Solwaraspora sp. WMMD1047: one gene and its partner. The protein of the gene in region 1 interacts with the protein of each later gene in a pairwise test. Links are inferred from orthologs where the notes say so. Each region holds a gene or a part of one and is shown in the gene's direction. Other genes may lie near its edges. The genes, in order: thrS and rplA.

What was found.
Region 2: the proteins of thrS (region 1) and rplA interact in binary tests that used the Escherichia coli proteins (3 or more experiments, as listed by UniProt). The link is inferred for Solwaraspora sp. WMMD1047 from one-to-one orthologs.

Annotation. Positions count from the first base shown.
Region 1 is NZ_JARUBL010000001.1:2,857,374-2,873,860, forward strand. Bases 6,031-8,924 are described here. They hold thrS (threonine--tRNA ligase), read left to right. Parts: upstream 6,031-6,394; coding sequence 6,395-8,455; downstream 8,456-8,924. Other genes in these bases: O7627_RS13195 (class I SAM-dependent methyltransferase), read right to left, coding at 6,031-6,207; O7627_RS13205 (HIT domain-containing protein), read left to right, coding at 8,523-8,924. Also shown: O7627_RS13170 (aldo/keto reductase), read right to left, coding at 1-55; O7627_RS13175 (methyltransferase domain-containing protein), read left to right, coding at 158-1,033; O7627_RS13180 (adenosine deaminase), read left to right, coding at 1,030-2,055; O7627_RS13185 (HAMP domain-containing sensor histidine kinase), read right to left, coding at 2,872-4,263; O7627_RS13190 (response regulator transcription factor), read right to left, coding at 4,293-4,982; more of O7627_RS13195, read right to left, coding at 5,065-6,030; more of O7627_RS13205, read left to right, coding at 8,925-9,089; O7627_RS13210 (elongation factor G-like protein EF-G2), read right to left, coding at 9,109-11,277; pgsA (phosphatidylinositol phosphate synthase), read left to right, coding at 11,530-12,165; O7627_RS13220 (phosphatidylinositol mannoside acyltransferase), read left to right, coding at 12,162-13,109; O7627_RS13225 (glycosyltransferase family 4 protein), read left to right, coding at 13,124-14,284; O7627_RS13230 (hypothetical protein), read left to right, coding at 14,332-14,826; pyridoxal 5'-phosphate synthase lyase subunit PdxS, read left to right, coding at 14,981-15,904; pyridoxal 5'-phosphate synthase glutaminase subunit PdxT, read left to right, coding at 15,981-16,487. UniProt on the Escherichia coli protein: Catalyzes the attachment of threonine to tRNA(Thr) in a two-step reaction: L-threonine is first activated by ATP to form Thr-AMP and then transferred to the acceptor end of tRNA(Thr). The rate-limiting step is amino acid activation in the presence of tRNA.
Region 2 is NZ_JARUBL010000001.1:780,074-789,387, forward strand. Bases 5,785-8,602 are described here. They hold rplA (50S ribosomal protein L1), read left to right. Parts: upstream 5,785-6,744; coding sequence 6,745-7,461; downstream 7,462-8,602. Other genes in these bases: nusG (transcription termination/antitermination protein NusG), read left to right, coding at 5,785-6,082; rplK (50S ribosomal protein L11), read left to right, coding at 6,234-6,665; rplJ (50S ribosomal protein L10), read left to right, coding at 7,815-8,354; rplL (50S ribosomal protein L7/L12), read left to right, coding at 8,425-8,602. Outside these bases: O7627_RS03635 (hypothetical protein), read left to right, coding at 302-511; O7627_RS03640 (EAL domain-containing protein), read left to right, coding at 534-3,110; rpmG (50S ribosomal protein L33), read left to right, coding at 3,477-3,644; O7627_RS03660 (MaoC family dehydratase N-terminal domain-containing protein), read left to right, coding at 3,733-4,179; O7627_RS03665 (MaoC family dehydratase), read left to right, coding at 4,185-4,619; preprotein translocase subunit SecE, read left to right, coding at 4,918-5,319; more of nusG, read left to right, coding at 5,357-5,784; more of rplL, read left to right, coding at 8,603-8,808. UniProt on the Escherichia coli protein: One of the primary rRNA binding proteins, it binds very close to the 3'-end of the 23S rRNA. Forms part of the L1 stalk. It is often not seen in high-resolution crystal structures, but can be seen in cryo_EM and 3D reconstruction models.

The DNA of each region.
Region 1 (16,487 bases):
CGAGACCGATGACGCCCACCTGGCGCCCGATTCGGGAGAAGTCGCGTTTTTCCACGCTGGCGAGCCTAGTCGCCGAGGTTGTGCGCCCACCTCGGAGGCCATAACATCCAACAAGACGTACGTACGGTTTTGTCGCCCGGCCACCGGGGAGGGGATCATGTGGGACCCGGAAACCTATCTGCGGTACGCCGACGAGCGGTCCCGGCCGTTCCACGATCTGCTCGCCCGGGTGCCCGCCGAGCGACCCCGGGCCGTGGTCGACCTCGGCTGCGGTCCCGGCAACCTCACCGCCGTCCTGGCCGCCCGGTGGCCGGCGGCCCGGGTCACCGGCCTGGACTCCGCGCCGGAGATGATCCGGGCCGCCGGGCGGACCGGCTCGACCGCCCGCTTCGCCGTCGCCGACGTGCGGGACTTCACCCCGGGCCCCGACGACGACGTGCTGGTCTGCAACGCGGTGCTGCAGTGGGTGCCCGGCCACCAGCGGCTGCTCACCGGCTGGGTGGAGCGACTGCCGGCCGGTGGCTGGCTCGCGATGCAGGTGCCGGGGAACTTCGACGCCCCGTCCCACCGCGCCCTGCGGGAGGTGGCCGACGACCCGCGGTGGCGGGAGCGGCTGGCGCCCCTGGTCCGCGGAACCTCGGTCGACGACGCCGTCGGATACGCCACCCTGCTGACCGGCGCGGGCTGCGCGGTCGACGCCTGGGAGACTACCTACGTGCACCAGCTCTCCGCCGACACCGCCGAGCATCCCGTCCTCACCTGGCTGACCGGAACCGCGCTGCGGCCGATCCGCGCCGCACTGGCCGCCGACGAGCCGACCAGCCCGGCGTCGGCCAGCCCGGCGTCGGCCAGCCCGGCGCCGGCCGCTGACGGCGGGGGAGAGTCGGCGGGCGGCGGGTGGGCCGCCTTCCGGACCGCGCTGGCCGACCGGCTCGCCGAGGCGTACCCGGTGCGGCACGGGGCGGTGCTCTTCCCGTTCCGCCGGATCTTCCTCGTCGCCCGGACCAGCCCCACCGGAAGGAACGCGTCGTGACCGATCTGTCCACGTTCATCGCCGGACTGCCAAAGGTCGAGCTGCACGTGCACCACGTCGGCTCCGCGCTGCCCCGGATCGTGGCCGAACTGGCCGCCCGCCACCAGGGGCACAGCCCGGTGCCGGCGGATCCGGACCTGCTCGCCGAGTACTTCGCGTTCCGCGACTTCGCCCACTTCATCGAGATCTACCTCAGCGTCGTGGACCTGATCCGCGACCCCGAGGACGTCCGGCTGCTCACCTTCGAGGTGGCCCGGGAACTGGCCCGCCAGCAGGTCCGCTACGCCGAACTGACGATCACGCCGTACTCGCACGTGCGGCGCGGTATCCCGGCGCCGGCGTTCTGCGAGGCGATCGAGGACGCCCGAAAGGGCGCCGAGGCGGAGTTCGGCATCGCGCTGCGCTGGTGCTTCGACATCCCCGGCGAGGCCGGCCTGCCGGCCGCCGAGGAAACCCTGCGGATCGCGTTGGGACAGCGGCCCGACGGGCTGGTCAGCTTCGGGCTCGGCGGCCCCGAGATCGGCGTACCCCGGTCGCAGTTCAAGCCCTTCTTCGACCAGGCCAGGGCGGCCGGGCTGCGGTCGGTGCCGCACGCGGGCGAGAGCACCGGCCCGCAGACCATCTGGGACGCGCTGCGCGAGCTGGGCGCGGAACGCATCGGTCACGGCATCAGCGCCGTGCGCGATCCCGAGCTGCTGTCGTACCTGGCCGAGCGGCGGATCCCGTTGGAGATCAGCCCGACCTCGAACGTCCGGACCCGCAGCGTGCCGGCGATCGAGGCGCATCCGCTGCCCGAACTGGTGGCCGCCGGGGTGCTGGTGACGATCAACTCCGACGACCCGCCGATGTTCGGCACCACACTGGAGAACGAGTACGCGGTCGCCGCGCGGCTGCTGTCGTACGGGCCGGCGGAGGTGGCGGGGCTGGCCCGGGACGCGGTGACCGCGTCCTTCCTGGACGAGCCGGGCAAGCGGCGGATCATCGCCGAGATCGACGACCACCTCGCGAGCTTCGGGCGCTGACCGTCAGGCGGCGGGCCGCCGCCGTCAGGTCGCTGTCGCCGCTGGCGGGCATCCGCCCTGGGCGTAGCTGGGGTCCTGCCAGCAGGCCAGGGTGACGATGATGGCCGCCACGATCACGGCGACCCAGCGCACCAGGCGCCGGGAGGAGGCAGCCGTCTCCGCCGCCGGGACGGCATCCGGGTGCGGGGTGGAAGCTGGCCCGGCGCGGGGTGCTGCGGGCGGCCGCGCCGGGCCAGCGTTCGTGGGCGACGATCGCGCTGCCGCACCGCTGCCGACAGCGGGCGCGAGCGTTCCGTCGCTGGTGGTGCCGTCTGACGATCCCTGGGCAGCACCGTCCTCCCCCCGGTGGGGGGACGAAGGCGGCTGCGGTTTCAGCTGACCGTCCTTTCGTGAGATCACGCTTTCCTCGCAGGGGTGGCGCGCGCGGCGGGATCAGGTGTGGGGGACCTTCTCCCGCCGCGCGCACGGCTCCGCCGGGCCGGGGTTGGGTGCGACTGTGGGTGTTGGCCCGGCGGAACAGGATGGGATCGCCATTGATGTTGCCATTCGACCCGCGCCAGTGGTGCGGCGTTAACCCAGACCTAAGACGGATTTGAGCCTCCCCTGCGGTCGACAGTGGACTGATCAACTTCACGGCGCCGGCCGTATTGGAGTTTCCGCAGGTCAGAGCGGACTTTGGTCGGGAAGGTCGGATAATTGGGCGCGCTCCCATCGGAGCCCTGCCGAAGCCCTTTCGGGCCACCGGACGAGCCGCCGGACGGCCACCGGACGAGCCGCTCGACGGCCGTCCGCCGAGCCGCTCGACGGGCGCGGAAGTCAGTCCCGGTCGGGGCGCTGCCGGGGCCAGCGGCGGCCACCCGGCTCGCGCTCCCGGGCCAGCCGGCCGACCAGCCCGAACCGGCTCACCTGCCGGGGTGCGGCCTCCGGGTCGGCGAGCAGCATCACCACACTGGCCCCACCCAGCCGGGCCCGGTCGATGCTCACCGAACCGTTTGCCTGCTGGGCCACCCGCCGGGCGATGTCCAGCCCCAGTCCGGTCGAACCCCGGTCGCTGGCACCGCGCCGCAGCGCCCGTTCCGGGTCGGCGATGCCGGGGCCGGCGTCGTCGACCCGGACCGCCACGTAGCCGTCGCGGCGGGAGACGGCCACCTCGAAATCGGTGCCCTGCGGCGTGTAGCGGAAGACGTTGCCGAGCACCGCGTCCAGCGCGGCGGCGAACTCGGCCCGGGCCACCGGCACCGGGATCCGCAACTGCGCCCCGGTGACCCGGTAGGCGCGGTTCTGGTCCCCGGCCAGCGCCGCCCAGAACACCATCCGGTCCCGGACCACCTCGCTGACATCGCACATCCCGGGACCGGCCTCGTGCGCCACCGTCTTGCGGGTGGTGTTGATCAGGACGTCGATCTCACCCTCCAGGGTGACGATCGCCTGCCGGATCCGGCGGATCGTGCGCCGCCGGTCCAGCTCGGCCGCGCTGAACGAACCCACGCTCGTGTCGTCGGAGTCGAGCGCGTCGGCGTCCAGCCGGAGCACGGTCAGCGGCGTACGCAACCGGTGCGACAGGTCCGCGACCAGCTCCCGCTCGTCGGTGCGGGAGGTCACCAGCCGGTCGGCCATCCGGTTGAAGGCGTAGCCGGCCTCGGCCAGCTCCCGCGGCCCGCTCGGCTGGATCCGCATCCCCAGGTCACCGTCGCCGACGGCGAGGGCGGCCTTGACCAGGCCGCGGGCGGAGGCGACGGCCTTGGCGGCCAGCCGGTCCACCACGATCACCGAGGCGACCACCAACCCGACCGCGATGGTGATCAGCATGAGCCAGGTGCCGCCGGTACCGGCGGTCAGCGCCGACTCCGGGACGAAGACCTCCACCACCACGATCCGGTCGCCGGCGGACACCGGCTCCAGCCGGGCCACCCCGCCCGGCACGTCGACCACGGCCGGCTCACCGGTGGCGCCCACCCTGGCCACCTCCTCGGCGGCGGCCAGCGGCGTACCGCCGGTTTCCAGGCCGTGCAGGACCGGCCGCTGCTCGGGCGGGTCACCGGTTTCGGCGATGGCGCGTCTGAGCACCTCCGGATCGGTGCTGACCGCCAGGGCGCCGGCGATCACGCCGCTGCGCCGGGCGGCGTCGGCGAGCGCCGCCTCCCGGGTCTCCTGCTGCAGCGCGAGGCCGAGCGGGATCAGGAAGACCAGCGCCACGATCGAGGTCATGCCGGCCCCGAGATAGGCCAGCGCGGGCCTCAGTCCGGTGCCACCAACCGGAACCCGACCCCCCGCACGGTGCGCAGGTAGCGGGGCTTCGCCGCGGACTCGCCCATTTTGCGGCGCAGCCAGTACAGATGCACGTCGATGGTCTGATCCTCGCCGACCGATGGCTGACGCCATACCTCCTCCAACAGCTCCCGGCGGGAGACTACCCTGCCGGGCCGTGCCGCCAGGTAGGCGAGCAGGTCGAACTCCTTGCGGGTCAGCGCCAGCGGGACGCCGTCCAGGTGCGCGCTGCGCTCGCCGACGTCCACCCGCAGGCCGCCGACCTCGTGCACCGCCGGTGCCACCGTACGGCTCGCCCGGCCGACCCGACGCAGCACGGTGGTGATCCGGGCGTCCAGGTGCGCGCCGGTGAACGGCTTGACCATGTAGTCGTCGGCACCGGCCCGCAGCAGCCGGACGATCGCCTGCTCGTCGTCGCGGGCGGTGGCGATGATGATCGGGACGTCGGTGATGCCGCGCAGCATCCGCAGCGCGTCCGAGCCGTCCAGGTCCGGCAGCCCCAGGTCGAGCACCACCAGGTCGGGGGTTTCCGCGGCGACCCGACGCAGGGCGTCGAGAGCCGTGCCGACCGCGTGCACCGCGTGCCCGCGGTCGGCGAGCGAGCGCAGCATCGCGCCGCGTACGACATGGTCATCTTCGACCAGGAGGACCGTGGCCACGTAGTGACCGTACTGCGCGTGGCAAGTCGGCTGCCGGTGGCCGTCCGGGCGGCGGGGCGCCGGAGTGGGTCAGCCGGTCAGGTCAGGGCAGCCGCAGCACCCAGCGGTAGGCCTGCACCAGGCCGGTGTCGAAGCCGGCCGCCGAACCCCACAGGAAGAGCCGGAACCGCCGGTACAGCGGCTCGCCCCAGCGGCGGACGATCTCGTCCCGGGCGGCGTCCAGCCGGCAGGCCCACTCCCGGCAGGTCAGGTAGTAGTTGTGCCGGTCGTCGTCGACGCTGAGCAGCTCGAACGGCGAGCGGGCCACCTGCCGCAGGTACTGGTGCAGCAGCAGCGGCGCCGACGCCCCCGGGTAGACGTAGCGCTTCATGAACGTCGAGGAGAGGTGCTTGCGCCGCATCGCGAGCGCGTCCAGGTACACCCGACCGCCGGGGCGCAGCAACTCGGCGTACTTGCGCAGGGTGGTCCGGTAGTCGGGCAGGTGCTCGGTGACGCCCATGTTCACGATCGCGTCGAACCGGTGGTCCGGCCGGAAGCCGTAGATGTGCTGCCGGACCACCCGCACCGGCAGCCGCTCCCGCTCGAACAGCTCGGTGAGGAACCGTTCCGACTCCCGGGACAGGGTGGTGGTGGTCACCCGGATGCCGCGCCGGGCGGCGTGCTCGGCGAACGCCCCCCAGCCGCCGCCCACCTCCAACACGTGGTCACCCGGGCCGACCCCGATCGCGGCCAGCGCCAGATCCATCTTGCGGGTCATCGCGTCCTCCAACGGCTCGTCGTCGGAGGCGAACACCCCCTCGGTGTAGCAGCGGTGCCGGCTGTCGAGGAAGGTCAGGAAGAACTCCGAGTCCTCGTCGTAGTGGTGCGAGATGGCCCGCCGGTCGTCCTCCTGCCGGCCACGCAGCAGGGCCGGCACGAACCGGCCCAGCCAGGCGATCGGATGCCGGTCGGTGAAGAACGCCCGGATCCGCAGCGCGGCGGCCAGGTCGCCCTCCACGTCCAGCCAGCCCTGCAGATAGGCGACCGCCACCCCGAACTGGTCCAGGCCGGCCAGCGCCTTGGCGCCGCGCGGGTCGGTGACCTTGATGGTGAAGAGTGGCTCGGCTCCGCCGAGCAGGTGCGCCGACCCGTCCGGGCCGGCGACCGCGAACGGCACCGCGGGTCGCGATGCGAAAAACGTCTCGTACCTGCGCTGCAGGGTACCCATCATGTCAGAGGCTCCCACGGCGTCAATGTAACGCCGGGGACGCGTCGGCGGCAGCAGTAGAAACCAGGACCGATAACATCGCAGGCGCCACCGACTCGGTTTTCGCCCGTTCGTCCGCTCGGGACGCGGGCCGGCCGCCGAGGCACACCCGATCGAAGGAGTCACCGTGTCCGCACCGCAGCCCCCGACCGGCCGCCCCGCCGCGGTGGACGACACCGTCGTCGTACCCGCCGGGACGACGGCCGGCGAGGCGGTGGCCGCGGCCGGCCTGCCCGCCCACGGGCCGAAGGCGATCGTGGTGGTCCGCGAGGGCGCCGGCGCCGGTCAACCCGGCCGGCTGCGCGACCTGGACTGGGTGCCGGCGGTGGACACCCGGGTCGAGGCGGTCTCCCTGGACTCGCCCGACGGGCTGACCGTGCTGCGGCACTCCACGGCGCACGTGCTCGCCCAGGCCGTCCAGGACACCTTCCCGGAGGCGAAGCTCGGCATCGGCCCGCCGATCGAGAACGGCTTCTACTACGACTTCGACATGCCCCGCCCGTTCCAGCCCGAGGACCTGACCCGGCTGGAGAAGCGGATGCAGGAGATCATCAAGTCCGGCCAGCGGTTCCGGCGGCGGCGCTTCGACAGCCCGGAACAGGCCCGCGCCGAACTGGCCGACGAGCCGTTCAAGCTGGAGCTGATCGACGTCAAGAGCGTCGGCGGCACCGAGCAGCCGGCGGAGGCGACCGAGGTCGGCACGGCCGGCGCCGGCTTCGACCCCAGCGAGGAGCTGGAGGTCGGCGGCGGCGAGCTGACCATCTACGACAACCTCGACGCCGGCTCGGAGAAGGTCTGCTGGTCGGACCTGTGCCGCGGCCCGCACCTGCCGACCACCCGGCTGATCGGGGCGTTCAAGCTGATGCGCTCGGCCGCCGCCTACTGGCGGGGCAACGAGCGCAACCCGCAGCTGCAGCGGGTGTACGGCACCGCCTGGCCGACCCGGGACGCGCTCAAGGCGTACCTGAAGGTGTTGGAGGAGGCCGCCCGGCGCGACCACCGCAAGCTCGGCGCGGAGCTGGACCTGTTCAGCTTCCCCGACGAGATCGGCTCCGGGCTGGCGATCTTCCACCCCAAGGGCGGGATCATCCGCCGCGAAATGGAGAACTACTCGCGGCGCCGGCACGAGGAGGCCGGGTACGAGTTCGTCAACAGCCCGCACATCACCAAGGCGCAGCTCTTCGAGACCTCCGGGCACCTGCCGTACTACGCCGAGACGATGTTCCCGCCCATGCAGATGGAGGGGGCGGAGTACTACCTCAAGGCGATGAACTGCCCGATGCACAACCTGATCTTCCGGGCCCGCGGCCGGTCGTACCGGGAGCTGCCGCTGCGGCTGTTCGAGTTCGGCACCGTCTACCGGTACGAGAAGTCCGGCGTCGTGCACGGCCTCACCCGGGTACGCGGGCTGACCATGGACGACTCGCACATCTACTGCACCCGCGAGCAGATGCCCGCCGAGCTGCGCTCGCTGCTCACCTTCGTGCTCGACCTGCTGCGCGACTACGGGCTGGACGACTTCTACCTGGAGCTGTCGACCCGCGACGACTCGGACAAGTTCATCGGCGAGGAGGCCGAGTGGGCCGAGGCCACCGAGACGCTCCGGCAGGCCGCCGAGGACTCCGGCCTGGAGCTGGTGCCCGACCCGGGCGGCGCCGCCTTCTACGGGCCGAAGATCTCCGTGCAGGCCCGGGACGCGATCGGCCGGACCTGGCAGATGTCGACCATCCAGCTCGACTTCAACCAGCCCCGCCGGTTCGGCCTGGAGTACCAGGCCGCCGACGGCACCCGGCAGCGGCCGATGATGATCCACCGGGCGCTCTTCGGCTCGATCGAGCGGTTCTTCGGGGTGCTCACCGAGCACTACGCGGGCGCCTTCCCGGCCTGGCTCGCGCCGGTCCAGGTGGTCGGCATCCCGATCCGCGACGAGCACGCCGAATACCTCGCCTCGTTCGTGGCGATGCTGCGGGCCGAGGGGATCCGGGCCGAGGTGGACGGCTCCGACGACCGGATGCAGAAGAAGATCCGCACCGCCCAGCAGCAGAAGATCCCGTTCATGGCGATCGCCGGGGACGCCGACGTGGAGGCGGGCGCGGTCTCCTTCCGCTACCGGGACGGCTCCCAACGCAACGGCGTGCCGCTGGCCGAGGCGGTGGCGCACGTGGTCGAGGTGGTCCGCTCGCGGACCAACACCGGCCCCAGCGCGGTCGACGGGGCGCCGGCCTGATCCGCCGGCGGAATCCGGGCGGCAGCGCGGAGCCGGCAACCGGCGCGCTGCTCGTAGGATCGAACCCGTGACAGGGGCGGCGCAGCACGCGCAGATCGGGGTGCCGGACGGCCTGGACCGGCTCTGGACCCCGCACCGGATGACCTACATCGCCGGTGAGGACCGCCCCGCCGAGGGGTACGAGCAGCCCACCGGCTGCCCGTTCTGCCTGGCCCCCGGGCGGCAGGGCGACGACAGCCTTGTGGTGGCCCGGGGCGAACGGGTCTTCGTGGTGCTCAACCTCTACCCGTACAACCCCGGCCACCTGCTGGTCTGCCCGTACCGGCACGTCGCCGACTACACCGACCTGGACCCGGCCGAGACCGTCGAGCTGGCCACCGCCACCCAGACGGCGATGCGGGTGATCCGCCGGGTCAGCAACGCGCACGGCTTCAACCTGGGCATGAACCAGGGCGGGGTGGCCGGTGCCGGCATCGCCGCCCACCTGCACCAGCACGTGGTGCCCCGGTGGGGTGGCGACGCCAACTTCATGCCGGTGATCGGCCGGACGAAGATCCTGCCGCAGCTGCTCGTCGACACCCGGGACCTGCTCGCCCGCGCCTGGGCCGACCCACCCCCGGCACCCGCCGGCTGAGCGGGTCGGCCCGCGCGGGTCAGTGCCCGGCGCCCGCCGCGTGGTCCTTGCGGACCTGGTCGGCCAGGTGCGCCGGCATCGGGTCGTGCCGCACGAACGACCGGCGGAAGGTGCCCGCCCCCGACGTCATCGAGCGCAGCTCCACCGCGTACCGGACCAGCTCGGTGGCGGGCACCTCGGCCCGGACCAGGCTCCGCTCGGTGGTGCTGGTGTCCGGCTCGGTGCCCAGCACCCGGCCGCGCCGGCCGGACAGGTCGCTCAGCACCGCGCCGACGCAGCTGTCCGGCACCCGGATCGTCACCTCGTCGACCGGCTCCAAGAGGGTGACCTGGCCCTTCTCGGCCGCGTCCCGCAGGGCCAGCGCGCCCGCGGTCTGGAACGCCGCGTCCGAGGAGTCCACGCTGTGCGCCTTGCCGTCGACCAGGGTCACCCGTACGTCCACCATCGGGTAGCCGGCCACGATGCCCCGGTCGAGCTGGGCCCGTACCCCCTTCTCCACCGACGGGATGTAGTTGTGCGGCACCGCGCCGCCGACCACCCGGTCGGTGAACTCGAAGCCGGCCCCGCGCGGCAGCGGCTCCACCTCGATGTCGCAGACGGCGTACTGACCGTGCCCGCCGGACTGCTTCACATGCCGGCCGTGGCCCTTCGAGCCGACCGCGAAGGTCTCCCGCAGCGCCACCCGCACCGGCTCGGTGTCCAGCTCGACCCCGCCGGACCGCAGCCGGTCGAGCACCACGTCGGCGTGCGCCTCACCCATGCACCAGAGCACCAGCTGATGGGTCTCCGGGTTGCGCTCCAGCCGCATCGTCGGGTCGCCGGCCACCAGCCGGGCCAGGTTCTTCGCCAGCGCGTCCTCGTCGGAGCGGGTCCTGGCCACGATCGCCACCGGCAGCAGCGGCTCGGGCATCTCCCACGGCGCGATCAGCAGCGGCTGCTCCCTGGCCGAGATGGTGTCACCGGTCTCCGCGCTGCCGGACTTGGTGAGCGCGCAGACGTCGCCGGCCACGCAGTACGGCACCTCGCGCAGGGCCGCCCCCAGCGGCGAGTAGATGTGCGCCACCCGCTCGTCGGCGTCGTGGTCCGGGTGCCCCCGCTCGGTCAGCCCGTGCCCGGAGACGTGCACCGTCTGCTCCGGGCGCAGCGTGCCGGAGAAGACCCGCACCAGCGACACCCGCCCCACGTGCCGGTCGATGGTGGTCTTGACCACCTCGGCCACCAGCGGCCCGGCCGGGTCGCAGTGCAGCGGCGGGCGCGGCGAGCCGTCCACCCCGGTGACCGGCGGCAGGTCGTGCTCCAGCGGCGACGGGAAGCCGGCGGTCAGCACCTCGAGCAGCGTGTCCAGCCCCACCCCGGTCGCCGCGCAGACCGGCACCACCGGATAGAAGTGACCCTTGGCGACCGCCTTCTCCAGGTCCTCGATGAGCACCGACACCTCGATCGACTCGCCGCCCAGGTAGCGGTCCATCAGGGTCTCGTCCTCGCTCTCGGCGATGATCCCCTCGATCAGCTCGTTGCGGGCCTCCGCGATGGCCGGCAGGTGCTCCGGGTCGGGCTCGCGCACCTGCGGGACCGGGCCGGCCGAGTAGTCGAAGACCCGCTGGGTGATCAGACCCATCAGGCCGGCCACCGAGACCCCGTCGTCGCCCAGCATCGGCAGGTACAGCGGGAGCACGTTGTCGCCGAAGACCCGCTGGCACAGCGCCACCGTCTCGTCGAAGTCGGCGCGCGGGTGGTCCAGCCGGGTGACCGCCACCGCCCGGGGCATCCCGACGCTCGCGCACTCCTCCCACAGGGTGGCGGTGGCCGCGTCCATGCCGTCGCCGGCCGAGACCACGAACAGCGCCGCGTCGGCGGCCCGCAGCCCGGCCCGCAGCTCACCGACGAAGTCGGCGTACCCGGGGCTGTCCAGCAGGTTCACCTTCACCCCGTCGTGCAGCAACGGGGCGCACGACAGGCTCACCGACCGCTGCTGCCGGACGGCGGCCGGGTCGTGGTCGCAGACCGTGTTGCCGTCGGTGACCGCGCCGGGCCGGCCGATCGTGCCGGTCGCCGCTAGCAGCGCCTCCACCAGCGTGGTCTTGCCGGCGCCGGAATGGCCGACAAGCACCACGTTGCGTACCCTGCCGGGGGCATCCACCACCGGCGCGGCGCCGGTGACCCCCTTCTCCTGAGTCTTCTGCGCCATCGGGCGCACCTCCCTGCGAACCGGTGGTTGGTGGCGACCGCCGCGCGAGCGGGGGAGCGGCCCGGACGTGTCCGCGGCGATATCCTCGGGTGGTGTGCTGTGCACCGGGACGGTGACGGGCTTGCGGGTGAATTGTGTCACCCTCCCTGCTTCGATCTCACACCCGCGCGGGACCGGACACAACCCCGCACCGGCAACTAGGCCCGGCCGGTCGTACCACCCGCGTACGGCGACCGTTATCGTGGGACCGCCATGGCGAAGATCTTCCAAGTGTCGGTACGGGCGGGCCTGACCCGCGTCGTCGAGCCCATCGCCCGGAGCCTGCTGCGGATCGGGGTCACCCCCAATGCGGTGACGGTCGCCGGCACGGTCGGGGTGCTCGTCGGCGCCCTCGGCTTCGGCGCCCGCGGCCACCTGGTGGCCGGCGCGCTGATCGTCACCGTCTTCGCCCTCACCGACCTGCTCGACGGCACGATGGCGCGGATGAGCGGCGGCTCCACCAAATTCGGCGCGTTCCTCGACTCCAGCATGGATCGGGTCGCCGACGGTGCGGTGTTCGCCGCGGTCGCGTACTGGCTGGCCACCGAGGGCGACCGGTGGGGGGTGGCGGCGGCGTTGGCCTGCCTGCTGCTCGGCGGGCTGGTCTCCTACGTCAAGGCCCGGGCCGAGGGCCTCGGGATGACCTGCAACGTGGGCATCGCCGAGCGCACCGAACGGCTGCTGATCGTCGGCGTCGGTGGCCTGCTGACCGGCCTGGGGCTGCTCTCCTGGGGACTGGTCGCCGCGCTCTGGCTGCTGGCGGCCGTCTCGCTGTTCACCGTCGGCCAGCGGATCGCGCACGTCCACCGGCAGGCCAACCGGGCCGAACCCAGCGGGGTCGGCCGGTGACCCCGGTCGAACTCGGCTACCTGGCCGGTTGGCGGCTGATCCGGGCGCTGCCCCGACCGGTCGCGGCGGCGGCCTTCCGCGCCGGCGCCGACCACGCCCACCGCAAGGGCGGCCGGGGTACGGCCCGACTCGCCGAGAACCTGCGCCGGGTGGTCGGCCCCGACCTGCCGCCGGCCGAGTTCGACGCGCTGGTGCGGGCCGGCCTGCGCTCGTACGCCCGGTACTGGATGGAGATGTTCCGACTGCCGGTGCTGAGCCGCGAGCAGCGACTGGCGACCTTCCGGCTGGACGGGGAGGATCTGCTCGCCGCCGACATGGCCGCCGGCCGGGGTGTGGTGGTCGCGCTGCCGCACGCCGGCAACTGGGACGCCGCCGGGGCCTGGGTGGCGGCGAAGGGCTGGCCGATCACCACGGTGGCCGAGCGGCTGCGGCCGGAGGGGGTCTACGAGCGGTTCGTCGCCTTCCGGGAGCGGCTCGGGATGGAGATCATCCCGCTCACCGGCGGGCAGCAGCCGCCGGTGGACGTGCTCGCGGACCGGTTGACTCGCGGCCACCTGGTGCCGCTGCTGGCCGACCGGGACCTCTCCGCACGGGGCGTGCCGGTGACCTTCTTCGGCGCCCCCACCCGGATGCCGGCCGGTCCGGCCCTGCTGGCGATCCGGACCGGGGCGCCGCTCTACGTCACCTCAATGTGGTACGAACCGGACATGGCGCGAGCGGCGCTGACCGGCCCGCTGACCGTGCCGGATCCCGACAGCGCCCCCCTTGACCAGCGGGTTCGGGCGATCACCCAGCAGATCGCCGACCAGTTGGCCGTCGGGATCGCCCGGCATCCGGAAGACTGGCACATGTTGCAACGGATGTGGGTCGAGCCGGCGTCGCCGACACGGGCCCCGTCGCAGCCGCCGACGCCGGCCCCGGTGGCGCCGTCCGAGCCGGCCTGAGGGGGAGGGGCGCTGTGCGGATCGGCATCGTGTGCCCGTACTCCTTCGACGTGCCGGGCGGGGTGCAGAACCACGTGATGGACCTCGCCGAGGCGCTGCTCGGTCTCGGCCACGAGGTGAGCGTGCTGGCACCCGCCGACGAGGATTCCGAACTGCCGCCCTACGTGGTGCCGGCCGGCCGGTCGGTGCCGTTCCCCTACAACGGTTCGGTGGCCCGGATCACCTTCGGGCCGCTCTCCACCGCCCGGGTGCGGCGCTGGCTGGCCCGCGGCGACTTCGACGTGCTGCACGTGCACGAACCGTTCGTGCTGAGCGTCTCGCTGCTGGCCGTGCTCTCCGCGCGCGGGCCGGTGGTGGCCACCTTCCACACCGCCATGACCAGGTCGAAGGCGCTGGCCGCCGCCCAGGGCATGCTGCAGCTGGTGCTGGAGCGGATCACCGCCCGGATCGCGGTCAGCGCGCTGGCCCGCAAGCTGCAGGTCGAACACCTCGACGGCGGCGCGGTCGAGATCCCCAACGGGGTGGCGGTCGGCAAGTTCGCCGGGGCCGAGCCGCTGCCCGGCTGGCCCGGCCCGAGCGGCGTCGGCACCGGGGGCACGCTGGGCTTCCTCGGCCGGTTCACCGAGGCGCGTAAGGGCTTCCCGGTGCTGCGGGACGCCTTCGTCGACCTGGCCCGCAGCCGGCCCGGCCTGCGGCTGCTGGTCGCCGGCCCGGGTGACCTGACCGACCTGCACGAGGGCGTGCCGGTCGAGCTGCGTGACCGGATCACCTTTCTGGGCCGGGTTTCGGAGGAGGAGAAGGCCCGGATGCTGCGCAGCGTCGACCTGTACGTGGCACCGAACATCGGCGGCGAGTCGTTCGGCATGATCCTCACCGAGGCGATGGCGGCCGGCACCACCGTGGTCGCCAGCGACCTGGACGCGTTCCGTCGGGTGCTGGACGGCGGGCGGGCCGGGCGGCTCTTCCCGACCGGCGATCCGGCCGCCCTGGCCGCCGCGGTCAGCGACCTGCTCGACGATCCGGCCGCCCGGGCCGAGCTGTCCGCCTGCGCCAGCCAGGTGGTGGCCGCGTTCGACTGGCCGACGGTGGCCCGCCGGGTGCTTGAGGTGTACGCGACGGCGATCGAGGCGACCGACGGCCGGGTGATGGACGTGGAGTGGACCGCACCGAGCTGATGACGTACCGGACCGACGGGGATTGAGGCAGCACTACGATGCCGGGCATGTGGTGGGTGGTGGGCGCCGCGCTGGCGGTCGGGCTGGTGGCGGTCTACCTGACCTGGACGGCCGCCCGGGTCGAGCGGCTGCACACCCGGGTCGCGGCGGCCGCCCGGGCGCTGGAGGCCCACCTGCTGCGCCGCGCCGCCGCCGCCGCGGTGCTCGCCGAGGAGCGGTACGCCACGGAGCTGTACGCGGCGGCCCGGATCGCGCTGGACGCCGGGCCGGACGAGCGGGAGGCGGCCGAGAACGACCTCACCCGCCAGTTGCGGGCCGCCCGGCTGGACCCGGACGACCCGGCCGCCGCCTCGGTGGTCGCCGCCAGCCGCCGGTTGGCGCTGGCCCGTCAGCTGCACACCGACCTGGTCCGCGACGCGCTCTCCGCCCGCCGCCGCCCGCTGGTCCGGCTGCTGCGGATGGCCCGCAAGCACGACCGGCCGCACTACTTCGACGTCGACGACCCCACCCTCGCCGCCCAGCCGGACCTGACCATCGCCTGACCCGCTCGGCAGGTGAGCCCGGCCACAGTGCAGGCCACCGGTTGGTCGATTGGCTGTCGGTCGCCGCCGGTCGGCGGCGTAGCATCGGGCCCGGGTCCGGCCGCCGGGTCGGGTTCCCCAGCATCGGATTCCGCCTGCGAGGAGCGACGTCACCGTGTCCGAGTCCACCGTGAGTTCCGAATCCACCACCGGCACCCCCGTCGTCGGCAGTGCCCGGGTCAAGCGCGGCATGGCGGAGATGCTCAAGGGCGGCGTGATCATGGACGTGGTCACCGCCGAGCAGGCCAAGATCGCCGAGGACGCCGGCGCGGTCGCGGTGATGGCCCTGGAGCGGGTGCCCGCCGACATCCGGGCGCAGGGCGGCGTCTCCCGGATGAGCGACCCGGACATGATCGACAGCATCATCAACGCGGTCTCCATCCCGGTGATGGCCAAGGCCCGGATCGGCCACTTCGTCGAGGCGCAGGTGCTGCAGTCGCTCGGCGTCGACTACGTCGACGAGTCGGAGGTGCTGACCCCCGCCGACTACGCCAACCACATCGACAAGTGGGCGTTCACGGTGCCGTTCGTCTGCGGCGCCACGAACCTCGGCGAGGCGCTGCGGCGGATCAACGAGGGCGCGGCGATGATCAGGTCCAAGGGCGAGGCCGGCACCGGGGACGTCTCCAACGCCACCACCCACATGCGCAAGATCCGCGCCGAGCTGCGCCGGCTCAGCTCGCTGCCCGCCGACGAGCTGTACGTGGCGGCCAAGGAGCTGCAGGCGCCGTACGAGTTGGTCCGCGAGGTGGCCGAGACCGGCAAGCTGCCGGTGGTGCTCTTCACCGCCGGCGGCATCGCCACCCCGGCCGACGCGGCGATGATGATGCAGCTCGGCGCCGAGGGCGTCTTCGTCGGCTCCGGGATCTTCAAGTCCGGCAACCCCGCCCAGCGGGCCGCCGCCATCGTCAAGGCCACCACCTTCCACGACGACCCCGACGTGCTGGCCAAGGTCTCCCGGGGCCTCGGCGAGGCGATGGTCGGCATCAACGTCGACGAGGTCCCCGCCCCGCACCGCCTCGCCGAGCGCGGCTGGTGAGCCGGTCGCGTGATCACGAAGGATCCGGGTCGCAGCGGCGACCCGGATCCTTCCGGATCATGTCGAAGAGCGGGGGGTGGGTGTGAGCGGGCGGCCGGTGGTGGGGGTGCTGGGGCTGCAGGGGGATGTGCGGGAGCACCTGCGGGCGTTGGGTGACGCGGGCGCGGACGCGCGTGTCGTGCGCCGCCCCGGTGAGGTCGACGAGGTCGACGCGCTGGTGGTGCCGGGTGGCGAGTCGACCACCATGAGCCGGCTGGCGGTGGAGTTCGAGCTGCTCGACCCGATCCGCAAGCGGGTCGCCGACGGGATGCCCGTCTACGGCTCCTGCGCCGGCATGATCATGCTCGCCACCGAGGTGCTCGACGGCCGCCCCGACCAGCGGGGCTTCGAGGGCATCGAGATGACCGTGCGGCGCAACGCGTTCGGCCGGCAGGTCGACTCGTTCGAGGCGCCCGTGGAGATCGCCGGCGTGCCCGGGCCGTTGTTCCACGCCGTGTTCATCCGGGCGCCCTGGGTGGAGCGGGTCGGCCCCGGGGTCGAGGTGCTGGGGCGGGTCACCAGCGGTGCGGCGGCCGGGCGGATC
Region 2 (9,314 bases), 2.1 Mb from region 1 along the record:
CGGCTACGTCCGAAATGAGAAGAAGAAGGTTATATGTAGCGCATTTTCGGACAACTGGGGATAGCAGTGTTTAGCAGCGTGACGTCACTTGCGGCGCCCGTCCAATCGACGATTTGCGAATGAAATCGATGGTCTGTGGGGATCACTTAGCCACCGGCCGGCGGACCTGTTCCTGCCGAACGGTTGGACTTGACCTGAACGATGGCCCAGGCGGGGAGGTAACGCTTTGCTCGTTCCCAAGACTGTGGCACCATCATGGAACCTCCACCTCTCTTCGTCATCCTCCCGACAGGAGCCAACGATGTCTGCACGACGGCTGGGCCGGCTGCTTGGCTCGGTCGTGGCGCTCACCGCGCTGGCCGCGGGAGCCGTCATCGCCGACGAGCCCCTACTCTTCACCCCCCTGACCTTCGAATGGACGGCCGACATCTTCGGCGGATCCGTGGACGGGCTGACCGTGCCGGGGCAGCTCGACGAGATCGCCGGCACGGTGGACGGCGCTTCCGTCTAGGCACGCGACCCGAGGGAGCGGTATGGCCAGGCGGCAACGCTCGCCGCGCAGATCTGCCGACCTCGCCTGGTTCATCACTGCGCCGTTGGCGCTGGTGACGGTCATCTGGTCGACGGCACTGAGCATCCTCATCGACGAACCCGTCGGCGAGTGGCTGATCGCTGCCATCCTCCTGTTGGTCATGGTCGTGACCGAAGGGTCGATGCTTCACTTCGTGATCCGCCGCCAGTCGTTCGGCGTCACCATCACCGAGATTCCGCTGGTCCTGGCGCTGTTCTACCTTCCGCCCCTGATGGTGGTGGTGGTCTACACGCTCGCCTCGCTGATCACCCAGGTCCGTCGCAAGCTCAGCCCGGCGAAGTTCTGGTTCAACGTCGCCAAGACCGGCGCGGCGACCTCGTTGGCCTGCATGCTGCTGCTGGGGCTCCCACCGATGGAGGGGGTGGGACCCGGCACCTGGGGCATCCTTTTCGCTGCGGTGAGCACGATCACCCTCGCCACCCTCGCCGCGGTGGCCGGGGTGATCACCCTCGTGCATGGCTGGCAGGCCGGCAGGGAGATGATCCGCACCGCCGCCCCCAACTTGATCACTGCCGCGGTCAACGTGTCGGTGGGCCTGATCGTGTTGATCGCGCTCGTCACCACCTGGTGGTCCGTGGTGCTGATCGGGGCGCTCGTGGGTGGGCTGCTCTTCGTCTACCGCTCCTATGCCCAGTTCTTCCGGCAACACCGGTCACTGGCCGGCATGTACGACCTGACCCGGGCGATGTCCGAGAGTCAGGACGGCGCCATCGCCGATGCCATGCTGGGCCGGGTCCGGGCGCTCATGCAGGCCGAGTACGCCACCCTCTGGCTGCCCGCCCAGGGCCGGCACCCCGAGGTGCTGCTCACCGCCCGGGTCGACGATCCCGGCCTGTTGGACTTCGCCCGTACCCCGTCGCTGGTCCGGGAACGGGCCGTCGGCCAACGACGGACCATCGCCGCAGGTAACCGCCTCGGTGGCGAGGAGAGCCTGCGGGTCGCGTTGCGGGCCGGCTCCGCCAAGGATGTGATCGCCGTTCCGCTCCGCTCCGGGCAGGCCGTCATCGGCTCCCTGGAGGTGGTCAACCGGCTGAGCGACAGCAGCCACTTCCTCCCGAGCGACGTGCAGATCTTCGAGACGATCGCGGCGCACGTCGCGGTGGCCCTGGAGAACTCCCGGTTGGTCGACCGGCTGCGCCACGACGCCCACCACGACGGCCTCACCAACCTGCCGAACCGGCGCCGGATCACCGCGGCGCTGGAGGAGGCGGTCCGGGTCCGCGCCCCTGGCGAGGTGATCGCCGTACTGCTGTTCGATGTGGACGCGCTCCGGCAGGTGAACGAGTCGCTCGGGCACGCCGCCGGCGACAAGGTGCTGACCGAGGTGGCGACCCGGCTGCGCGACTCGGCCCCGGCCGCCGCCCTTGTCGGCCGGCTCGGCGGCGACGAGTTCGCGGTCACCCTGCGGGTGGAGAGCGCGGACGCGGCCCTGGAGTTGGCCGCGCAGCTGCGCGAGCAGATCCGCGACCAGATGGTCTTCGACTCCCTGGTCCTGGACGTCGACACGGTCGTCGGCGTGGTGGTGCATCCCGACCACGGCAGCGACCCGGCGACGTTGCTGCAGCGGGTCGACCTGGCGGCCACCGCGGCGAAGTCCACCCCGGACGGCATCCAACTGTTCAACCCGGCGCTGGAATCCCGGTCAATGCACCGGTTGGGGCTCGCCGGTGACCTGCGCAACGCGCTCGACAACGGCGAGCTGGAGGTCTACTTCCAGCCCAAGGTCACCCTCGGCGAACGACGGCTGGTCGGCGTCGAGTGCCTGGCCCGCTGGGAACACCCCGCCCACGGCGCGGTCGCGCCAGAGGACTTCGTCGCGGTCGCCGAGCACACCGGCCAGCTCAGCCGACTCACCGAGGCGGTGCTGCGGGAGGGGCTGCGGCGCAGCCGGGACTGGACCGACGCCGAGCACCCGCTCGCCGTCGCGGTCAATCTCTCCTCGCGTACGCTCACCGACCCGCACTTCCCCGCCCGGGTCCAGGAGCTGCTCACCGAGTACGGCGTGGCGCCCGAGCTGGTCACCTTCGAGATCAAGGAGGCCGGCGTCCTGGACGGCACGGACCGGCCGGTGCCGATCCTGCGCCGGCTGCGGGACATCGGCGTACGCCTCTCCGTGGACGACTTCGGCACCGGCTACTCGTCCCTGTCCCACCTGCGGCGGCTGCCGGTCAACGAGGTGAAGGTCGATCAGTCGTTCGTCCAGGGGATGGCGACCGACCCGGTGGACCTGGCCATCGTGAACGCGGTGGTGACCCTCTCCCAGCAGTTCGGCCTCGCGGTGGTGGCCGAGGGGGTGGAGAGCGAGCTGACCCTGGAGCTGCTGCAGGACATCGGCTGCGAGATCGGCCAGGGGTTCCTGTTCAGCCGGCCGCTGCCGTACGAGCGGCTGGAGGCCTGGTTCGGTGCCCAGGCGGAGTCCGAGACGCCGTTGGCGCCGGACGTACGCCGGCTGCGGGCGGTCCCGGCGACGGGCGCCGAGAACTGGCCCAGCGGGGTCAGGCGGCCGGCGGGGATCTGATTTCACCTCGCGCGCGCGCCCGTGTACTCTTACCCCTGCGCGTCCGCAGGAAAGATCGCGTGCGCCCCCTTAGCTCAGTCGGCAGAGCGTCTCCATGGTAAGGAGAAGGTCTACGGTTCGATTCCGTAAGGGGGCTCAGAGGGTTCTTGTGACCCGCCCACGGCGGTGTAGCTCAGATGGCAGAGCAAGCGGCTCATAATCGCTGTGTCGCCGGTTCAAGTCCGGCCACCGCTACTTCCGGTCGCCGGGTCGGTCCCGGGGACCCGATCGGATGGGCGCCGGCAGGCGCCCACTTTGCGTGTCCGCCCTCCGGGCGTCTACGCTGGTACGTCGTAGTTGATCCGTTATCGAGGAAGGCACTCCGCCGTGGCTAAGGCGACCGATGTCCGTCCGAAGATCACCTTGGCGTGTGTGGAGTGCAAGGAGCGCAACTACATCACGCGTAAGAACCGCCGTAACGACCCGGACCGCATCGAGCTGAAGAAGTTCTGCCCCCGGGACGGCAAGCACACCCTGCACCGCGAGACCCGCTGAGCTTGCGGACCACGGCCGGTCGGGACGGGTGCACCGTCCCGACCGGCCGTCGGTTCCGGGCCGGGTGGCGGGCGTGTAGTTTCTCGGCATGCCGATGGACTCCTCCTTCGTCGGGCGCAGTTTCGCCCCGACGCCGCCGTACCTCGTGGGCCGGGAAAAGATCCGTGAGTTCGCCGCGGCGATCGGGGCCGGCGATCCGGCGCACAACGATCCGGCCGCAGCCCGCTCGATGGGGCATCCGGACGTGGTGGCGCCGGTCACCTTCCCGGTGGTGCTGACAATTCCCGCGATCCAGCAGATCATCGAGGATCCGGCGTTGGGCGCCGACGCCGAGCGGCTGGTGCACGGTGACCAGCGGTTCGCGTACACCCGGCCGGTGGTGGCCGGGGACGAGTTGACCTGCGCCAGCAGCATCGAGGAGATCATCTCCAGGGGCGGGCACGACTTCGTGACCTTCCGGACCGACGTGGCGACCGTGGCCGGTGAGCCGGTGGTGAGCGTCTGGTCGAGGCTGGTCATCAGGGGGGAGGGCTGATCCGGTTGGAGACCCAGAGCACGCTGACGGTCGGACAGGAGCTGCCGGTCCAGACGTTCCGGGTGACCCGGGCGGACCTGGTCCGCTACGCGGGCGCCTCGGGTGACTTCAACCCGATCCACTGGAGCGACCGGATCGCGACGAAGGTCGGGCTGCCGGGCGTCATCGCGCACGGCATGCTGACGATGGCGCTCGTCGGTCGGGCGGTCACCGGGTGGGCCGGCTCGCCGGACGCGGTGATCGAGTACGGGGTCCGGTTCGCCCGGCCGGTGGTGGTACCCGACGACGACACCGGAACCGAGATCGAGGTACGCGCCAAGGTGCGGGCGGTGGCCGACGACGGTTCGACGCAGCTCGATCTGACTGCGACCTGTGCCGGCGAGCGGGTGCTGTCCCAGGCTCGGGCGACGATCCGGACGGCGCGGCCGACACCGGGCTGAGCCGTGGCCGGCGTACCGGGGCGGTCCGGTTGGGAAACTCGGGCCGGTACCCGTACACTGGTCCGCCGTGGGGCAAGTGGCCCTGCTTTGGCCTGCGTGCCGGAGTGGGTTCGGCTGTCCTACCTAGGGGTGTAGCTCAATTGGCAGAGCAGCGGTCTCCAAAACCGCAGGCTGCAGGTTCAAGTCCTGTCACCCCTGCGCCTGAGGCCTGACCGTTCCAAGGGGGGTCGGATTCGGCCGGCGTGACCAGCGAGCGTGCGTCCACCGACGTGCGAACCAATTGGCGACGGAGGTCGAAGTGGCCGACAAGAATCGGCGCGGTGAGGACGACGCGAACGACCGCCTGGACGACGAGGCTGTCGACGACCGCCTCGACGACCCGGCGGACGACGACGTCGTCGAGGACGACGACCGGGAGCTCTCCCGGGGCGGCACCGCCACCCGCAAGAAGGCGGAGTCCACCGAGAGCCAGCCGAAGTCGAAGTCGGAAACCGGGCGGGTCGGAATATTCGGGCGCGTCGGACGGTTCTTCCGCGAGGTAGTGGCGGAACTGCGTAAGGTCATCTGGCCGACCCGCAAGGAGCTGTTGACCTACACCACGGTCGTGGTCGTGTTCATCGCCGTGATGACGTCGATCGTCGTCCTGCTCGACTACGGGTTCGCGCGGGCCATGCTGTGGGTCTTCGGCAATCCGAGCTGACGACGTGATCAGCTGATAGTGACGGAAGTGAGCGAGCGTGCCTGAGTACGACGAGACCGCCGGTACCGCGGACGAGCAGTCCGCGGTCGCGACGGCGGCGGGTGACGAGTCGGTCGAGGCCGCCAGCGAGCCGGAGTTCGAGGCCACCAACGGTTCGGCGCCCGACGAGAACTTCGACCCGGTCGCGGAGCTGCGGCAGAAGCTGCGCTACGCGCCGGGCGACTGGTACGTGGTGCACTCCTACGCCGGCTACGAGAACAAGGTCAAGACCAACCTCGAGACCCGGATCACCAGCCTCGACATGGAAGAGTTCATCTACCAGGTCGAGGTGCCGACCCGGGAAGAGGTCGAGGTCAAGAACGGCAAGCGCCTGCAGGTCCAGAACAAGGTCTTCCCGGGCTACATCCTGGTCCGGATGGAGCTGACGCCCGAGTCGTACTCCTGCGTCCGGAACACCCCCGGGGTGACCGGCTTCGTCGGCGCCACCGACCGGGCCGACCGGCCGGCGCCGCTCTCCCTCGACGAGGTGCTGAAGTGGCTGGCCCCGGCGGTGGAGACCGAGCAGAAGAAGGCGAAGCCCGAGGTCAAGGTCCTGGACTTCGAGGTCGGCGATTCGGTCACCGTGACCGACGGCGCGTTCGCGTCGCTGCCGGCGACGATCAGTGAGATCAACGCCGACCAGCAGAAGCTCAAGGTACTGGTGTCGATCTTCGGCCGGGAGACGCCGGTCGAGCTCAACTTCAACCAGGTTGCCAAGATCTAGCGTCGCCCGCTCGATTGCCGGATCCGGCCCTGCGCTAGCCTAGAACGTCGACCCCCGCGGGTCGCGCTTGACCGTGCGCGCTCCGCGGGTCACCTCGGGTGCGCCGCATCGGGTCGGCCGCACCTCACCGGATCAAGCCCCAGGAAGAGACATGCCTCCGAAGAAGAAGCTCGTCAAGACCTTCACGCTCCAGTTGCCGGCGGGCCAGGCCACGCCGGCGCCGCCGGTCGGTCCGGCGCTGGGCCAGCACGGCGTCAACATCATGGAGTTCTGCAAGTCCTACAACGCGCAGACCGAGTCGCAGCGGGGCGACATCGTTCCCGCCGAGATCAGCGTCTACGAGGACCGGACCTTCACCTTCGTGCTGAAGACGCCGCCGGCCGCCCGTCTGCTGATCAAGGCCGCCGGGGTGCCGAAGGGTTCCGGCGTTCCGCACCAGGACAAGGTCGGCTCGGTGACCCGCGCCCAGTTGCGGGAGATCGCCGAGAAGAAGATGACCGACCTGAACGCCAACGACCTGGACCAGGCCGAGAAGATCATCGCCGGCACCGCCCGGTCGATGGGGATCACGATCAAGGAATGACAACCGCGGCGGTCCGGCCGGACCGCCGTCGTGGGAGGGGCGCGGCGCGCCCCGCCAGACACCACAGGAGAACTCAGACATGCAGCGCAGCAAGAGCTACCGCAAGGCCTCCGAGGCTATCGACCGGAACAAGCTGTACGGTCCGGCCGAGGCGGTCAAGCTCGCCAAGGACACCAGCACCGTCAAGTTCGACGCCACGGTCGAGGTCGCGATGCGCCTCGGCGTCGACCCGCGTAAGGCGGACCAGATGGTGCGCGGCACGGTGAACCTGCCCCACGGGACCGGCAAGACGGCCCGGGTGATCGTCTTCGCGACCGGCGCCATGGCCGAGGAGGCCGTCGCCGCCGGTGCCGACGAGGTGGGCAGCGACGAGCTGGTCGCCCGGATCCAGGAGGGTTGGCTGGACTTCGACGCCGCCATCGCCACCCCGGACCAGATGGCGAAGATCGGTCGGATCGCGCGGATCCTGGGCCCGCGCGGCCTGATGCCGAACCCGAAGACCGGCACCGTGACGATGGACGTGACAAAGGCCGTCACCGACATCAAGGGCGGAAAGATCACCTTCCGCGTCGACAAGCACTCCAACCTGCACCTGATCATCGGTAAGGCGTCCTTCTCCGAGTCGCAGCTGGTCGACAACTACGCGGCGGTGCTGGACGAGGTGCTGCGGGCGAAGCCGTCGGCGGCCAAGGGCAAGTACCTCAAGAAGGTCACCCTCACCACGACCATGGGTCCGGGTGTCCCGGTCGACCCGAACGTGATCAAGAACTTCACCGAGGAGTCCGCGGACTCCTGAACTGCCTGAACGGTCCGATCGGGGCGCTGTCACCGCGAGGTGGCGGCGCCCCGGTCGTTCCGGGGCGAGTTGGCGGTCGGTTGGCCGGTCGCGTACTCTTGGTCGAAGTTCCACCCAGAGACCGCTGGTCACCGTGCTCCGGCACGGTCGAAGGTTCCGTTTCGACGGGGCGGCCCGCGCAGGGCGGTAAGCGAAACCCGGCAGTGCTACCGGCCCCCGGGCCGTGATCATTGAGCTGTGCTCGCCCCGTGCGCCCTGCGCCGGGGCTTTCTCGTTGTCGCGCTCCTTCACCACCCGTCCGCAAGGCTCCGGCCTCGACGGTGGCCAGCCTGCAGCAATGAGAGAGGAGGGACATGGCGGACAAGCCGGTTCGGGCCGACAAGGCCACGGCCGTCGCCGAGCTCACCGAGCACTTCCGCAACGCGGGAGCGACCGTGCTGACCGAGTACCGTGGCCTCACGGTCGCCCAGCTCACCCAGCTGCGGCGTTCACTCGGCCAGGAGACCACCTACGCGGTGGCCAAGAACACGCTGGCCAAGCGCGCCGCGACGGACGCGGGCATCCAGGGCCTCGACGAGCTGTTCACCGGTCCTACCGCGCTGACCTTCGTCTCCGGCGACGTCGTCGAGGCGGCGAAGGGTCTGCGCGAGTTCGCTAAGGCCAACCCGAAGCTCGTCATCAAGGGCGGCGTCTTCGAGGGCAAGGCGATCACGGCCAAAGAGGTCAGCCGGTTGGCCGACCTGGAGTCGCGCGAGGTTCTGCTGGCCAAGCTGGCCGGCGGGATGAAGGCGAGCCTGAGCAAGGCCGCGGCCCTGTTCCAGGCGCCGCTGTCGAAGACCGCCCGCCTCGCGGCCGCTCTGCAGGACAAGCGCGAGCAGGAGGGGCAGGCCTGACGGCCGGCCCACCCCGAACATCCCCGATACATCCCCAGACCCACGTAAGTAAGAAGGAAGGACGCCAGCCATGGCGAAGCTCAGCACCGACGAGCTGCTCGACGCGTTCAAGGAGATGACGCTGATCGAGCTGTCGGAGTTCGTGAAGCAGTTCGAGGAGACCTTCGACGTCACCGCCGCCGCGCCGGTCGCGATGGCGGCGCCCGGTGGCGCGGCCGCGCCGGCCGAGGCCGAGCCGGAGCAGGACGAGTTCGACGTCATCCTGGACGCCGACGGCGGCAAGAAGATCCAGGTCATCAAGGTCGTCCGCGAGCTGACCGGCCTGGGCCTCAAGGAGGCCAAGGACCTGGTCGAGGCCGCGCCGAAGGCCGTCCTGGAGAAGGCCAACAAGGAGACCGCCGAGAAGGCCAAGGCCAAGCTCGAGGGCGAGGGCGCCAAGGTCACCCTGAAGTAGTGCCGGTCGCCGGTCTTGCCGGCGACCCGGTGAAGCGGCCGACTCCGGGTTCCGGAGTGAGCTGCGGCACAGTTCCGCCGAGCGGGCGGGGATCCGACAACCGGATTCCCGCCCGCTCGCGTCGTGTCCCGGCGCGACACGCCGTGATCAGGGCTAACTCGGGGTGACCAGGCGGTTGGCCCGGCCGTCCGGACGGCCGGGAGCGCGCTGCGACGCGTCGAGTACGCCCCGCGAACGGACAAGTCGTTGGCTGACCCGGCCGTCAAGTCTTGACGTGGCCCGGCACGTACAGGCACGCTGGGTTCTGCAAGACCTTCCGCGCTTGCGACGGCCATCACCTGGGTATTGGCGGCAACAGCACCACCCGCCGCCGGAGCCGAGGTGGCCCCAGCGGGATGCGTGCGAGGACGTGGGAGCGCGGTTCTACGCGCGGCGGCTCTGGTCCGCGACACGTTCTGCAGCGCCCTGCCTGGATGGGCTGGACAGCGGTTAGCCGCTCGGCTACA